2 regions of the Bradyrhizobium sp. NBAIM03 genome follow, and region 2 is predicted to be linked to the other one. Evidence: riboswitches for the same ligand, from Rfam matches in the RefSeq annotation. Region 2 holds a riboswitch; the other holds the start of a gene.
What was found. Region 2 has a riboswitch for S-adenosylmethionine ahead of I6F21_RS12190 (homoserine O-acetyltransferase). Riboswitches for the same ligand answer to the same signal wherever they lie in the genome.
Positions count from the first base shown of each region.

Region 1 (7,833 bases), 160 kb from region 2:
CGTCATCGTCGCGTTCGGCTCCTCGTCGACTCAAGGGTTCGGCGCGAGCTCGCCGGAGTTCAATTACCCCAATCGTCTCGCCGCGCAGCTGCGCCGGCACTATCCGACTGCCGACATCAGCGTCATCAATGCCGGCGTCGGCGGCGAGGACGCCCCCGAGATGATGAAGCGTCTGCAGACGCAGGTGATCGACAGGCATCCGGATCTCGTGATCTGGCAGGTCGGCACCAACGCCGTGCTGCGCAATCTCGATCCTGCCGATACGGCCAAGCTGGTCGAGGACGGCATCAGCCGCATTCAGGCCGCCGGCGGCACCGACATCGTGCTGGTCGATCCGCAATATTCGCCGGCCGTCAACCAGCGCAAGGAGAGCGCCGGCAAGATGATCAAGCTGCTCGGCAACGTCGCCGAGCTCCGCAAGGTCGGCATTTTCCCGCGCTTCGAGGTGATGCGCGACTGGCACGAGAACCAGTCGATCCCGGTCGAGGGCTTCGTCATCGCCGACGGCCTGCACATGAACGATTGGGGCTATGCCTGCTTCGCCCAGCTGCTCGGCGACGACATCATCCGCTCCGTCGGCCAGATCAAGCTCGGTGTGAGCGTGCCCGCCGACGTGAGAACGTACCGGCCGATGTGAGAGGGTGCGTAGGGTGGGTTAGGCGAAGCCGTAACCCACCACTGTCTATCTCCGCGGATGCAGCAGAGGTGGATTACGCCTTCGGCTAATCCACTCTACGAGACCTCGCTTCCCTCACGCCTTCTCCAGCGCCGCGGTGAGATCCTCGATCAGGTCATCCGCGTGCTCCAGCCCCGCCGAGAAGCGGATGAAGCCCTCGCTGATGCCGAGCGCGGCGCGGTCTTCCGGCTTGAGGCGCTGATGCGTCGTCGTCGCCGGATGCGTGACGAGGCTCTTGGCGTCGCCGAGATTGTTGGAGATCTTGGCAAGCTTCAATTCGTTGAGCACACGGAACGCCGCCGCCTTGCCGCCCTTCACCTCGAAGCCGACCAGCGTCGAGCCGCCGCGCATCTGCTTCTTCACCAGCGCCGCCTGCGGATGATCGGCGCGGCCGGGATAAACCAGCCGCGAAATCTTCGGATGGCTCGCCAGCACCTCGGCGACGCGCGCGGCCGTGTCGGTCTGCGCGCGCACGCGCACGCCCAGCGTCTCCAGGCCCTTGAGCAGGACCCAGGCATTGAACGGCGAAATCGACGGGCCGGTCTGGCGCATGAAATTGTGGATGTGCTCGGCGATGAAGGCTTCGGAGGACAGGATGATGCCGCCGAGACAGCGGCCCTGGCCGTCGATGTGCTTGGTCGCAGAGTAGACGACGACGTCGGCGCCGAGCGCGAGCGGGCTCTGCCAGATCGGCGTCGCGAACACGTTGTCGACGACGAGCCGCGCGCCGCCCTTGTGCGCGATCTCGGCGATCGAGGGGATGTCGAGCACGTCCAGCGTCGGGTTGGTCGGGCTCTCCAGGAAGAACGTCTTGGTGTTGGGCCTCAGCGCGCGCTGCCACTGGTCGAGATCGAGCCCGTCGACCAGCGTGGCCTCGATGCCGTAGCGCGGCAACAGGTCCTGGATGACGTAGAGGCAGGAGCCGAACAGCGCGCGGGAGGCGACCACGTGATCGCCGGCCTTGAGCGGCGCCAGGATCGCGGTCGTCACCGCCGCCATGCCGGTTGCCGCCGAGCGCGCGGCCTCGGCGCCTTCGAGCTCGATCATGCGGCGCTCGAACATCGCAATCGTCGGGTTGGAATAGCGCGAATAGATGAAGCCGGGATCCTCGCCCTTGAACCGTGCCTCGCACTCCTCCGCGCTGGCGTAGACATAGCCTTGCGTCAGGAATAGCGCCTCCGAGGTCTCGCCATATTGCGAGCGCAGGGTGCCGGAATGGACCAGGCGGGTTTCGGGGCGATAGGCAGCAGACGACTTCGACATAGGACCCTCTCCGAGATGACCGTCGAGGCGAAAACGGTCACAAAAAAACCGGCCTGGATATCTCCACGGGCCGGGATCACAGAGGTCCCCGGCCTGTTTAGCGACTTATTTAACGTGGCTGCAAGCCGGCCGGCTCAAATCACCACGGGATAAGTGATGCTCATATTCCGCAATGCCCTTTCCGTCAAGGCGTCCATCGGATAGCCGTAAAAGACTTGTATTTCCGGCATGTCCGGATGCACTCGACCCCTAATGAGGACCCCCGGTTGACGTTCACGGTCGCCGCCGACGCCAATGGTATCCTGCCCGACCGCATGATCGCGGCGATGGCGGAAGAAGGTCTCATCCTGCCCGCCTACGACTTCGTCGAGAGCCAGATCCAGCCGGCGAGCCTCGATCTGCGCCTCGGCGACATAGCCTATCGGGTCCGCGCCAGCTTCCTCCCCGGGCCCGGTGCCACCGTGGCCGAGCGCATCGACGAGCTGAAGCTGCACGAGTTCAGCCTCGCCGACGGCGCGGTGCTCGAGACCAACTGCGTCTACATCGTGCCGTTGCTCGAGAGTCTGGCGCTGCCGCCGGAGATCGTCGCTGCCGCCAATCCGAAGAGCTCGACCGGCCGGCTCGACGTCTTCACCCGCGTGATCGCCGACGGCACCCGTCGCTTCGACATGATCGGCGCCGGCTATCACGGCCCGCTCTATGCCGAGATCAGCCCGAAGACGTTTCCGGTGCTGGTGCGCGAGGGCTCGCGTCTCAGCCAGGTGCGCTTCCGCACCGGCGATGCCATCCTCAATGCCGACGAGCTCGATGCGCTCCACGCCAGCGAGCGTCTCGTCGACATCGACGATGCCGATCTCTCGGGCGGCGTTGCCGTCTCGGTCGATCTCTCCGGCGAGAAGGCGAGCGGCTTCGTCGGCTACCGCGCCAAGCGCCACACCGGCGTCGTCGATGTCGACCGCCGCGCCGGCTACGCGGTGGAGGATTTCTGGGAGCCGATCTCGGCGCGTCCCGACGGCAGCCTGATCCTCGACCCCGGCGAGTTCTACATCCTCGCCTCCAAGGAAGCGGTGCAGGTGCCTCCCGACTACGCCGCGGAGATGGTGCCGTTCGATCCCCTGGTCGGCGAATTCCGCGTGCACTATGCCGGCTTTTTCGATCCCGGCTTCGGCTATGCCGGCGCTGGCGGGCTGGGATCGCGCGCCGTGCTGGAAGTGCGCTCGCGCGAGGTGCCGTTCATCCTCGAGCACGGCCAGATCGTCGGCCGCCTCGTCTACGAGAAGATGCTGGCCCGCCCCGACGCGATGTACGGCCAGCGCATCGGCTCGAATTACCAGGCGCAAGGCCTGAAGCTCAGCAAGCATTTCAGGGTGTAGTGCTAACCTCACCCACCGCTGTCATTCCCCGCGGAGGCGGGGAATCCAGTACGCCGCGGCCTCTCGATTCAAGCATGACCATCTCGGAGTACTGGATCGCCCGCCTTCGCGGGCGATAACACCGAGAGCGCGTCCGGTTGCGTCACCCGATCCGCGATGACACACTCCCGCAAAACAACAAGCCGGGAGCGAACATGACTATCGCACCAGACCTCGCGCAGCACGCGCAATGGAAGCGCTGGCGCGCCGTCGCCGATCTCTATCACGCTTACTTCACCGGGCTGATCCTCACCGTCGTCACGCGCCGCGGCACGGCGGATGCCGCAGAGTTCGTCTTCCGCGTGTTTCGTCGCCAGCAGCAGGAGCGTTTCCTGCCGGGGCTCAGCAAGCTCGGGATCGACCATCTGCCGCCGGCGGTCGCGGCTGCGCAATACCACTATCTCTCCAACTGGATCGGCGGCGTTCATGTCGAATACATGTACGAGAGCGACACCAAGGCTTGGATCCGCTATCCGCCGCCGCGCTGGATCTGGAAGGGCACTGCGATCTGTGGCGTGCCGGGCGAAGTCTCACGCGCCATGCTGCGCGGCTGGCACGCCAACAATGGCGCGGCCCTCGGCGACCTCAGGCTCGGCTTCGTCTGCACCAAGCAGAGCGTCGACGGCCAGGACGGGCTCGAAGGCTATTACCATCTCTACGACCATCCGCTCGAGCTCGACCAGCGCCTCGTGTTCGCGCGCCACCTCGAAGCACCTTTGTTCGATGCGAAGACGGCGCCCGCCTTGCCGGTCGCGAGCTGGCCAAGACCGCGGCTGGAAAAGGCCTATCGCAATTACGCGATGGAATATGTCCGCACCGCCGCGCCCGTGATGGTGCAGCTGTTCGGCCCGGAGGATGCCGGCTATCTGCTGCACCTCACCGGCAAGCTGATCGGCATGCAATATTTCGACGAGGTCGCCGCGGCGCTGGCGACGACCCGCGGCGGAGCGCGAGAATTCGCATCGTTCCTGAACGCGCTGCTCGCCGCGCAGGATGATGCGGCCGAGATGACGCAATCGGAAGGCACGTTCGAGATCCGGCAGCAGAGCTGGAAGCTGATGGACGACGTCGCCGATTATCATCGCGCCTGCGCCAAGGTGCTGGAGGGATTGTTCGAAGGGCTCGCCGCAGGCTGCGGCCGGCACATCGGCGTGCAGATGCGCACCGCGGTAGGCGGGCGCCCACCGCTGGTGTGGACCATCGGTTAGGCGACGGCCGCAGCGGGCCTCACCTCGCCCCGCTTGCGGGGAGAGGTCGGATTGCATCGAAGATGCAATCCGGATGAGGGGGAGTCTCCGCGAGTCCAGCTCTCGCCGTCTTCGCGAATAGAGCCCCTCACCCCGACGCTCTCGGCGCGAGCAAGGCTCGTCGCGGCCCCGTAAGAACGGGGAGAGGGAGAAGAACGAATTCCACCGCTTGAAATGCGCTGCCGCAGGGCACGCCTGCATCGGGCGCAGGCAGAATCGGAGCACGCCGTGCTAACACGCCTCAGCCGCGCCATTCGCGCGAACGACGCCATTGGCACACCAAGTGATTGCTGCGCTGCAAACGGCGCCTGCGCCCGGGAGAGGACATGTCCGACATCGCCGAAATCCCGGTCGATGAGCAAGAGCGCCCACTGCCGCCGCCTCCGCCGCCGATCAGAAGCGCCCTGACCGAGGGGCCGATTCTGCGCACGCTGCTGTCGCTCGCCTGGCCGAACGCGATCGGTCTGTCGGCCGGCATTTGCGTGGTGATCGCCGAGACCTCCTATGTCGGCCGGCTCGGCGTCGAGGCGCTGGCGGCGATGGCGCTGGTGTTTCCGACGATCATTCTGACCATGACGATGTCCGGCGGCGCCATGGGCGGCGCGGTGGCCTCGGCCATCGCGCGTGCGCTCGGCGCCGGCAATCGCGAGCGCGCCGGCACATTGGCCGTGCACGCGATGCTCATCGGCATCAGCTTCGGATTCGTCTTCATGCTGGGCATGTTGATCTTCGGGCCGAGGCTGCTCGAGATGCTCGGCGGCCGCGGCGATGTGCTGACGCATGCGATCGCCTACACGCAGGTGTTCTTCGGCGGCGCCGTGCTGCCCTGGCTGCTCAACACCATGGCGGGCATCTTGCGCGGTACCGGCAACATGAAGCTGCCGTCGTTCCTGATCCTCAACTCCGCGGCCTGGCAGATCGTGCTCGGCGGCACGCTCGGTCTCGGGCTCGGGCCAGTGCCGCAGTTCGGCATGCGCGGCGTCGCCGCTGGCGCGCTGATCGCCTACACTATGAACATCGGCATCATGAGCTGGTACCTGTTCTCCGGCCGCGCGCGGATCACGCTGAAGCTGCGCGGCCTGCGCATCCAATGGGCGATGTTCTTCGACATCCTCAAGGTCGGCGCCATCGCCTGCTTCTCGCCGCTGCAATCGGTGCTGACGATCTCGATCTTCACGCACATGCTGGCGCAGTTCGGCACTGCGATCCTCGCCGGCTACGGCGTCGGCGCGCGGCTCGAATTCCTGCTGACCTCGATCGCATTCTCGTTCGGCATCGCCTGCGTGCCGATGGTCGGGATGGCGATCGGCGCCGGCCGCATCGCGCGGGCCCGGCGCATCGCCTGGACCGCCAGCGTTGCTGCTTTCGTGGCGGTCGGCGTGCCGGCGTGCCTCGTTGCGATCTTCCCCGATCTCTGGGTCAACATGTTCACCGACAGTGTGGCGGTGCGCGCGGCGAGCCATCAATATCTTTCGACGGTCGGGCCGTTCTACGCCTTCTTCGGCCTGGCAACGACGATGTATTTCTCCTCGCAAGGCGCGGCCAAGGTGATCGGGCCCGTGCTGGCGCAGACCGCGCGGCTGATCTACATCGCCGGAATCGGCTGGTGGCTGTCGAGGCACGGCGCCAGCGCGCAGAGCTTCTTCTGGCTCGCCGCGAGCTCGATGGTCGTGCTCGGCCTCTTGTCGTGCTCCAGCGTCGTGCTGACACGCTGGGGACCGCGCGAGACGAAGCCTGCGATCAAGCCGGCGCTTTCGGCTGCGGACTAGCGACGCTTGTGGCGGCGATGGCCGCCGCCGGTATTGGCGAGACGCATCAATTGCGGGATCATCGCCATCATGTTGCTGCCACCGGTGCCGCCGAGCATGCCCATGATGTCGCCGCCGCCCATGCTGCCGATCCCGACCGGCATGGTGCCGCCGCCCATCGGGGTGTAGCCGCCATAGCTCGGTGCACCGAATCCGCCGCCGAAATTGCCGCCGCCCATCAAGCCGCCGAGCCCGCCGCCGTTCTCCATCATGCGGCTCATCATCGGGCCCATGGTCTGCATCAGCATGGCGAAGCGGCGCTTGCCCATCTTCGCCTTCATCATCTCCAGCATCGGCGCCATCTGGGTCATCATGTCCTCGCCGCCGGCTCCTCCGCCGCCGAGGAATTGCGCCTTTGCCGGCACGCTCGAGATTGAAAACAGCAGCAGCACCGCGGCCGCCTGGCAGATCACCTTGTCCGCACCTCTCATTGCATGCTCCTCGCGTGCGTGGCGCCGCCGGGAGAGCGGAGCCGACCGGACGCACGAGGGCATGGTTAGGGCGGTCGAGGACGGGCTTCTGTGAGACAACTCACAGTGAATGATCAGGCCGAAGCGGGCGGAAACGCCTTGTGCATGGCGGCCACCGCCTCCTTGGTTTGCCCCTGAACGTAAGGCGCGAGCTCGTTCGGCAGCATGTCGATGATCCAGACGAGGCGGCAGCTCGCCTTGCCCTCGGCGATGACCTGAACCGAGGCGCTGTAATGCCTCAGCCGCTCGTTGCTGATGGCATAGACCAGGCGCCGCCGCGCATCGTCGCAATCGATCAGCACCTCGCGCGCCACCGAGCCGTTTGCGAAGGTGACGATGCGCGCATCACCGTCGAGCGTGCACGCCGTGACGAAGCCCGGCACCAGCCGCCGATGCAGCGCGCCGAAATCGCGCACGGCGTCCCAGACGTCGCGCGCGGAGGCGGGGAGGGAGACGTCGTTGTGGATGGAGGCCATGATCTCTCCTGGAATGCGTAGGGTGGGCAAAGGCGCGCTCTTCGCGCGCCGTGCCCACCATTCATCGGGCGTTGTCGCGAGCAATTGGTGGGCACGGTACGCTTTGCCCACCCTACGCGATCTCGCAATGACGGAGCGAGTGGCTAGCGCTCACGCGCAAACCGCCTCGACATTGTTACCATCAGGATCGATCAGGAACGCCGCGTAATAGGTCGGGCTGTAATCCCTGCGCGGGCCGGCGCCGCCATTGTCGCGGCCGCCGCTCCTGAGGCCTTCGCTGTGAAATGCCTTGACCGCATCATGATCCCCGGCGCGGAAGGCGATGTGGACGCCATCTGCCTTGCGGCCCTTGTTCAGGTGCAGCCACAGCGCCGGCTCGCCCTTCGGCCCGAAACCGGCATAACCGTCGCCGCTCGAGCACAGGACAAAACCGAGCGGCGCCAGCACCGCGCTGTAGAAGCGCGTGGCGGCGTCGAGGTCG
Region 1 is NZ_JADYVS010000007.1:172,140-179,972, reverse strand. It holds gene I6F21_RS13030 (SGNH/GDSL hydrolase family protein) at 1-637, shown strand, start outside; gene I6F21_RS13025 (O-succinylhomoserine sulfhydrylase) at 752-1,939, opposite strand; SAM riboswitch at 2,016-2,095, opposite strand; gene I6F21_RS13020 (2'-deoxycytidine 5'-triphosphate deaminase) at 2,206-3,312, shown strand; gene I6F21_RS13015 (hypothetical protein) at 3,507-4,559, shown strand; gene I6F21_RS13010 (MATE family efflux transporter) at 4,925-6,367, shown strand; gene I6F21_RS13005 (hypothetical protein) at 6,364-6,837, opposite strand; gene I6F21_RS13000 (SRPBCC family protein) at 6,951-7,352, opposite strand; gene I6F21_RS12995 (VOC family protein) at 7,503-7,833, opposite strand, start outside.
Region 1: linked by a shared signal. The riboswitch ahead of I6F21_RS13025 (O-succinylhomoserine sulfhydrylase) and the one ahead of I6F21_RS12190 (homoserine O-acetyltransferase) in region 2 are both predicted to bind S-adenosylmethionine.

Region 2 (7,833 bases):
TTTTCATCGCCCCCGTTCTCGTCCTGGTCCTCGCCGTCGGCTGGACCTGCTTCTGGTTCTATGCGGCGTGGCAGGCCGAAATCGTCGCCGACGCCTGGCGGGCGCAGGAGGCCAAGGCCGGCCGCATCTATGATTGTGCCAAGCGCTCGATCGCCGGCTTCCCGTTCCGCTTCGAGGTCCAGTGCTCCGGCGCCAGCGTCGCCCTGGTCTCGCAGAACGCGAGCAAGACGCCGTTCACGGCCAAGCTCGACAACATCCTGGTCGTGGCCCAGGTCTACGACCCCAAGCGCATCATCGCCGAATTCGCAGCGCCCGCCACGCTGATCGACGGCATTACACAAAACACCTTCACCGTGAATTGGAGCAAGGGCCGCGCCAGTGTGGCGGGTCTGCCGGCTGTGCCGGATCGCGCTTCCATCGTGTTCGACGACCCCAGCCTCAACCGTCTCGATGGCAGCGTGCAGGTGCCGCTTGCGCGCGCCAAGCAGGTCGAGCTGCACGGGCGCCTTGCCGATGGCTCGCCGGCCGATCATCCGGTGATCGAGACCGTGCTCCATGTCGCGCAGGGCAGCATCCAGGGCGTGCATCCGCTGCTCTCCGAGCCGTTCGAGGCGGACACCCGCGCCAAGATCACCGGCCTCTCCGACCTCACGCCCAAACCGTGGCCGCAGCGCTTCCGCGAGATCCAGGCCGCCGGCGGTCACATCGAGATCGTGCAGTCGCGCATTCAGCAGGGCGAGATGATCGCGGTCGCGGCCGGCACGCTCGGCCTGTCGCCCAACGGCCGACTCGACGGCGAATTGCAGATGACGGTGACCGGCCTCGAGCGCGTGATCCCGGCGCTCGGCATCGAGAAGATGCTGGAGGAGGGCGTACCGCAGGCAACGCTCGATCGCCTCGCGCCCGGCGTGAAGTCGCAGGACCTGAATAATCTGTTCGGCGCGCTCGACCGCGCCGTGCCGGGCCTCGGCAAGGTCATCAAGCAGAACGCCAATGCCGGCGTTGCCGCCGGCATCAATTCGATCGGTACCGAGAGCACGCTGGAAGGCAAGAAAGCGCGGAGCTTCCCGCTAAAATTCGTCGACGGTGCCGTGCTGCTCGGCCCGGTCAAGGTCGGCCAGATCCCGCCGCTGTATTAGTTGGCTCCCGTAGCCCGGATGGAGCGCAGCGCAATCCGGGGTTCTTGATCACAGCTGGCACTGTCCCGGATTACGCTTGTGCTCCATCCGGGCTACGCAGCTTTGTCCGGGCTACAGGCTCACGGCTTCTTCAGCGCGCCATGCTGGCGGCCGAAATCGGGCGCGGCGGAATCCTGGCCGATCTCGACGATGCCGCGGCGGATGGCGCGGGTGCGGGTGAAGTGGTCGAACAGCGCCTCCCCGTCGCCGCGGCGGATCGCGCGGGTGAGTTTTGCCAGATCCTCGGTGAAGGTGCCGAGCATCTCCAGCACGGCCTCCTTGTTGGCGAGGAAGACGTCGCGCCACATCGTCGGATCGGACGCCGCGATGCGGGTGAAATCGCGAAAACCGCCGGCGGAGAATTTGATCACCTCGGATTCCGTCACCTGCGCCAATTCGTCGGCGGTGCCGACGATGGTGTAGGCGATCAGATGCGGCAGGTGGCTGGTGATCGCGAGCACGAGGTCGTGATGATCCGGCGTCATCACCTCGACCTTGGCGCCCATCGCCGCCCAGAACGCGCGCAGGTGCTCCGTCGCCGCTGCGTCGCTGCCATCAGGCGGGGTCAGGATGCACCAGCGGTTGATGAAGAGCTCGGCAAAGCCCGAATCCGGGCCGGAATGCTCGGTGCCCGCCACCGGATGCGCCGGCACGAAATGAATGCCGCCCGGCAGATGCGGGGCCATGTCGCGGACCACAGCGCCCTTGACCGAGCCGACGTCGGAGACGATCGCACCCGGCTTGAGATGCGGCGCGATCTCCTGCGCTACGGGTCCGCAGGCGCCGACGGGAATGCAGAGGATGACGAGATCGGCATCCCTCACGGCCTCCGCATTGGTCGCCACCACCTGATCGACGATGCCGAGCTCGGCGACACGCGCGCGTGTCTTCTCCGAGCGTGCGGTGGTGACGATTTCACCGGCAAGCCCCTGGAGCTTCGCAGCGCGGGCGATCGAGCCGCCGATCAGGCCGAAGCCGATCAGCGCCACGCGCTGGAAGTGCGCCTGCGCGCTCATTTGCCGCCCATGAAGTCGCGCAAGCCTTCGACGACGAGGCGGTTGGCCTCCTCAGTGCCGATGGTCATGCGCAGCGCATGCGGCAGGCCGTAGTTCTTCAAGCCGCGCAGCACGAGCCCCCGCTTGGTCAGGAACGCGTCGGCGTCATCGGCGGTCGTGCCCTTGTCCGTCGGGAAATGGATCAGCACGAAATTGGCGACGCTCGGCGTCACCTTCAGCCCGAGCTTGCCGATCTCCTCGGTGAGCCAGTTGCGCCAGGTCTCGGTGAACTGCTTCGACATCGCCTGATGCGCGGTATCCTCGATCGCGGCGACCGCGGCATACATCGCCGGCGTCGACACGTTGAAGGGACCGCGGATGCGATTGACCGCATCGATGACGTGCTCGGGCCCGAACATCCAGCCGATGCGCAGCGCGGCAAGACCGTGGATCTTGGAGAAGGTGTGCGTCACCACCGTGTTCTCGGTGGTGGCGACGAGCTCGATCCCCATCTCATAGTCGTTGCGCGAGACGTAGTCGCAATAGGCGGCGTCCAGCACCAGCAGCACGTGCGAGGGCAGGCCGGCGCGCAGCCGCTTGACCTCGTCGAACGGAAGATAGGTGCCGGTCGGGTTGTTGGGGTTGGCGAGCCAGACCAGCTTCGTCTTCGGCGTCACGGCCTTCAGGATGGCGTCGACGTCGGCGGTGAGGTTGGTCTCCTGGGCGATGACGTTCCTGGCGCCGACCGCCATCGTCGCGATCGGGTAGACAAGGAAGCCGTGCGTCGTCGAGATCGCCTCGTCGCCCTGGCTGAGATAGGTGTGCGCGAGCAGATTGAGGATCTCGTCCGAGCCGGCGCCGCAGATGATGCGGTTGGGATCGAGGCCGAACGAGCGGCCGATCGCCTCGCGCAGCACGCGCGAGGTGCCTTCCGGGTAGTCCTCCAGATGATCTGCCACGCGCTTGAAGGCTTCGATCGCCTTGGGCGAGGGCCCGAACGGCGTCTCGTTGGCGGAGAGTTTGAACACCTTGCGGCCCGGCTCCGGCACCGGGCTCTTGCCGGGCGTGTAGGGCGCAATATCGAGAATGCCGGGATTCGGCACGGGGCGGGACATCTTGGACTCCGGATAGGCTGGGCTGCTCGCGATTTTACGATTTCGGCCCGGTCGGGGGCACCGTATAGCGCGTTGCGTGGCTGCCGACGAGGGCCACAGAGCGCACCGAGGCCCCCGCCTCGATCAGGGCAGCCCTGATCTTGTCGATGCTGGTCGCGCCGGTGACCGAGACCAAGAGCGCCGCGCCGTCGAAGGCGGTATCAGGCACGGCCACGATCTCGGCGAGCGGCGACAGCGCGCGGGCGACCTCGGCGTTCCATCCCGAGACGCGCACGCTGAAGGTCTCGACCTCCGTCACCAGGGCGCTGTCGGCGACGCGCGAGATCGCGAACACCGGCAAGGCGGCCGGATGGTCGGCGCGCTCGATGAAGGGCATCCGCGCGATGATCTTCGGCGCGCCGTCCGCTTCCAGCTCCAGCCACCATGGCGTGCGGCTCGAGGTCGCCGAGACCATTGCCAGATCACCCTTGGATTTCGCTACCGCCTCGACCGCGGCCTGTGCGCTGAAATGCGCGACGTAAGGCACCGTGAAGCCGAAATTGAAGCGCACGGAATCGCGCATCGCCGCCTCGCTGGCCGAGATGTCGGCATGCACCGAGAACGGCGCCTGTACGTAAGTGAAGGTCGAGATGATGACGCGCCAGATGCTCTCGACCGTGTCGAGCGGCAGGATGCCGCGATGACGCTGCACGATCTCGCGCATCATCGAAGCTTCGCGCGCAGGCCGGAACGCCGAGCCGACCTCCTGGGTCTGCTTCACCTGGATCAGGCGATCGATGATCTCGCCGCGCTGCATGAGGAGGCGATGCATGCCCTCGTCGATCGCGTCGATCTCCTTGCGCAGTTCCTGAAGCGATGGTGGCGCGGGCGGACGTTGGGACATGTCTGGTCGTCGATCGTTCCGGTGGGGGATATCCTGATTAGGCAGTCGGGGCGGCGAAAGCAAAGAGAAATGACGTGCTTTGCGGGCGTCGCGGCAGAGGCGAATTGGGCCGATCCGGGCCGCGACTTGACGAAAACCGCCCAAGACGGTAGCTTTTGCCCGTTCCGTGGTCATTTGAGCCGGCCGGCTTGCAGCCACGTTAAAAAACTCGCTAAACAGGCCGGGGACGCTTCCGATCCCGGCCGAACCTATCGTTCAGGCCGGGTTTTTCATGGCCTGATGTCAGCGGCGCGGTCGAGCAGCCAGTCGCAAACGAGGTCGATGTCCGAGATGGGTAGCGTCAAGTCGATACCGAGTCCTGCGATCAGCGCCGACGAGCGGTCGCACGAGGTCGATCATCCAAGCTCGCTGGTTGCGCATTTCGGCACCGAGCAGCCGCTGCGGCTCGATTGCGGCGTCGATCTCTCCCCGTTCCAGATCGCCTACCAGACCTATGGCGAGCTCAATGCCGATCGCTCCAACGCCGTGCTGATCTGTCATGCGTTGACCGGCGATCAGCATGTCGCCAACGTGCATCCCGTCACCGGCAAGCCGGGCTGGTGGGAGACGCTGGTCGGTCCCGGCCGACCCATCGATCCCAAGCACTACTTCATCATCTGCTCCAACGTGATCGGCGGCTGTATGGGCTCGACCGGGCCGGCGTCGATCAATCCCGCCACCGGCAAGGTCTGGGGCCTGGACTTCCCCGTCATCACCATTCCGGACATGGTGCGCGCGCAGGCGATGCTGATCGACCGGCTCGGCATCGACACGCTGTTTGCGGTCGTCGGCGGCTCGATGGGCGGCATGCAGGTGCTGCAATGGACCGCCGCCTATCCGGAGCGCGTGTACTCCGCGCTGGCGATCGCCTGCGCGACGCGGCACTCGGCGCAGAACATCGCCTTCCACGAGCTCGGCCGCCAGGCCGTGATGGCCGACCCCGACTGGCACGGTGGCGGCTATGCCGATCGCGGCATCCATCCGCATCGCGGGCTCGCGGTGGCGCGGATGGCGGCGCACATCACCTATCTCTCGGACGCGGCGCTGCACCGCAAGTTCGGCCGGCGCATGCAGGACCGCGAGCTGCCGACCTTCTCGTTCGACGCCGACTTCCAGGTCGAATCCTATCTGCGTTATCAAGGCTCGTCCTTCGTCGAGCGCTTCGACGCCAATTCCTATCTCTACCTGACGCGGGCGATGGACTATTTCGACATCGCCGCCGACCATGGCGGCGTGCTGGCCAAGGCCTTCGCCGACATCAAGACCCGCTTCTGCGTGGTCTCCTTCACCAGCGACTGGCTGTTTCCGACCTCGGAATCGCGCGCGCTGGTGCACGCGCTGAACGCTTCGAGCGCGCGCGTGTCATTCGCCGAGATCGAGACCGATCGCGGCCACGACGCCTTCCTGCTCGACGTGCTCGAATTCTTCGACATCTCCCGGGCCTTCCTGCAATCGGCAGGCAAGGCCCGCGGGCTCAACCTCGAGGACCGTTAGCGATGTCCGTGCAGGAAGTGCTGCCGCTGGACGGCGTTGCGGCCAGGCCGTCCGGTGATTATCGCGCCGATCATCGGCTGGTCGCCGAGATGGTCAAGCCGGGCTCGAAGGTGCTCGACGTCGGCTGCGGCGACGGCGATCTGCTTCAGCTGCTGGAGACCCGCGGCATCGACGGCCGCGGCATCGAATTGTCGCGCGAGGGCGTCAACCGCTGCGTCGCCAAGGGGCTCGCGGTGGTGCAGGGCGATGCCGACACCGATCTCGTCAACTATCCCGACGATGCCTTCGACTACGTGATCCTGTCGCAGACGCTGCAGGCGACGCGGCAGCCGAAGGTCGTGCTGGAGAACCTGCTGCGCATCGGCCGCCGCGCCATCGTCTCGTTCCCGAATTTCGGGTTCTGGAAGATGCGACTCCAGCTCCTGATCGGCGGCCACATGCCGCGCACGGAGAATCTGCCGGCGACCTGGTACGACACCGCCAACATCCATTTCTGCACCATCAAGGATTTCGTGCAGCTCTGCGACGAGATCAACGTCAAGATGGAGCGCTCGGTCGCGCTCGATCTCTACGGCCGCCCGGTGCCGCTGAACCTGCCCTGGTGGGTGTGGAACATGTTCGGCGAGCAGGCGGTGTTCTTGCTGAGCCGCGGCGGGGGGAAGTAGTTTCTCTCCGTCATTCCGGGGCGATGCGAAGCATCGAGCCCGGAATCCATCGTCCGACAGCGCCTGCAGCCCGATGGATTCCGGGCCTGCGCCTTCGGCGCATCCCGGAATGACAGCTAGTGGGAAACCAGCGACCGCGGGTCCCGCACCGGCCAACGTCCTGCTTCCACCAGCGTCACGAACCGCTCGACACTCTCATTGAACAGCGCGGGCTCCTCCAGGTTCAGCACGTGGCCGGACTTCGGAAACATCGCGAGCCCCGCCGCGGGCAGGTGCTTCTTCAGGAACAGGCTGGCGCCCATGCAAGGCTCGTCCTCGTCGCCGCAGATGATCAGCGCGGGTGTTGCCGCGCCTCTGATCGCGTCCGTCATCGTGTAGATCGAGGGACGGCCGCCCTGGAATCCGCGCATGGTGCGCGCCGATCCCATGGCATCGTGCCGCGCCAGTGCGGCGTAGAAATCGGCATGCCCGCGTGGATCCTTCACCAGGAACGGAATCCGGCTCGGCGCCTCGCGCGTGACTTTCGCGACCTCCACCGATCCCAGCGTCTCGAACTGCTCGGCATTGGCGCGGCACTGCGTGCGCCAGGTCTCCAGGTTCTCGAGCTCCGAGCCGGAGCCGACGCCGGCCAGCGTCATCGACAGCGCGCGCTGCGGCGCGTTCAGTCCGATCTGCAGCGAGGAATAGGCGCCCATCGAAAGACCGACGAGATGCGCGCGCTCGATGCCGAGATGATCGAGCACCGCAAGCGCATCGGTGTAGAAATGCGTGTAGGTGTAGACCTCGCCGTCAGGCACGTCCGACGGCGTGTAGCCGCGCGCCGAATAGGTGATGCAGCGATGGCCACGCGAGAAGTAGCGCATCTGCGGCTCCCAATTGGTGTAGTCGGCCGCGAACTCGTGCAGAAAAAGTATCGGCGTTCCCTGGCCCGCCTCCTCGAAATAGATGCGGACGCCGTCCCTGGTCGTGGCGTGGGGCATTAACCGTTTCCCTCTGTTTCAAGCCGTGTTCGAGGATCGCAGTTAATTCTGTTGTCGGCAATGCGGCAGCAGCGCCGAGCACGAACACAAAATCATTGCAGCCATTCGCGGGCGTTGCGTCTTTTTCTCGCCACATCGGGCGGCTTAACGGCCAAACGGATGTCGGCCATTGCACGGGCCGGCGGGAAGTGGGGGTGTCAAGAAGGATGAAGAATGTTCGAGTTGTTTGCGTCTCGCCTGTCGCGTTGTGTTGTCGCGCTGGCGCTGTTCTTCGCGGCGGTCGCCGTGTTCGTTTCTCCGGCCTCGGCACGGCCGTATCATCGTCATAGCGCAGAGCGGCACGGTTACGTGCATCACGCCAGACATCATCACCACCGTCACTATCGCCATCATGCCCGCAGTTCGCGCTTCGAGCGCAGCGCGGCGCAATTGCAGGCAAGCGGCTTCGCCGACACCCAGGCGAGCTATGATCCGAATGCCAATG
Region 2 is NZ_JADYVS010000007.1:10,303-18,135, reverse strand. It holds gene I6F21_RS12210 (DUF2125 domain-containing protein) at 1-1,139, shown strand, start outside; gene I6F21_RS12205 (prephenate/arogenate dehydrogenase family protein) at 1,259-2,194, opposite strand; gene hisC (histidinol-phosphate transaminase) at 2,191-3,288, opposite strand; gene I6F21_RS12195 (chorismate mutase) at 3,323-4,171, opposite strand; SAM riboswitch at 4,328-4,407, shown strand; gene I6F21_RS12190 (homoserine O-acetyltransferase) at 4,502-5,704, shown strand; gene metW (methionine biosynthesis protein MetW) at 5,707-6,369, shown strand; gene I6F21_RS12180 (alpha/beta hydrolase) at 6,486-7,349, opposite strand; gene I6F21_RS12175 (TIGR02594 family protein) at 7,563-7,833, shown strand, end outside.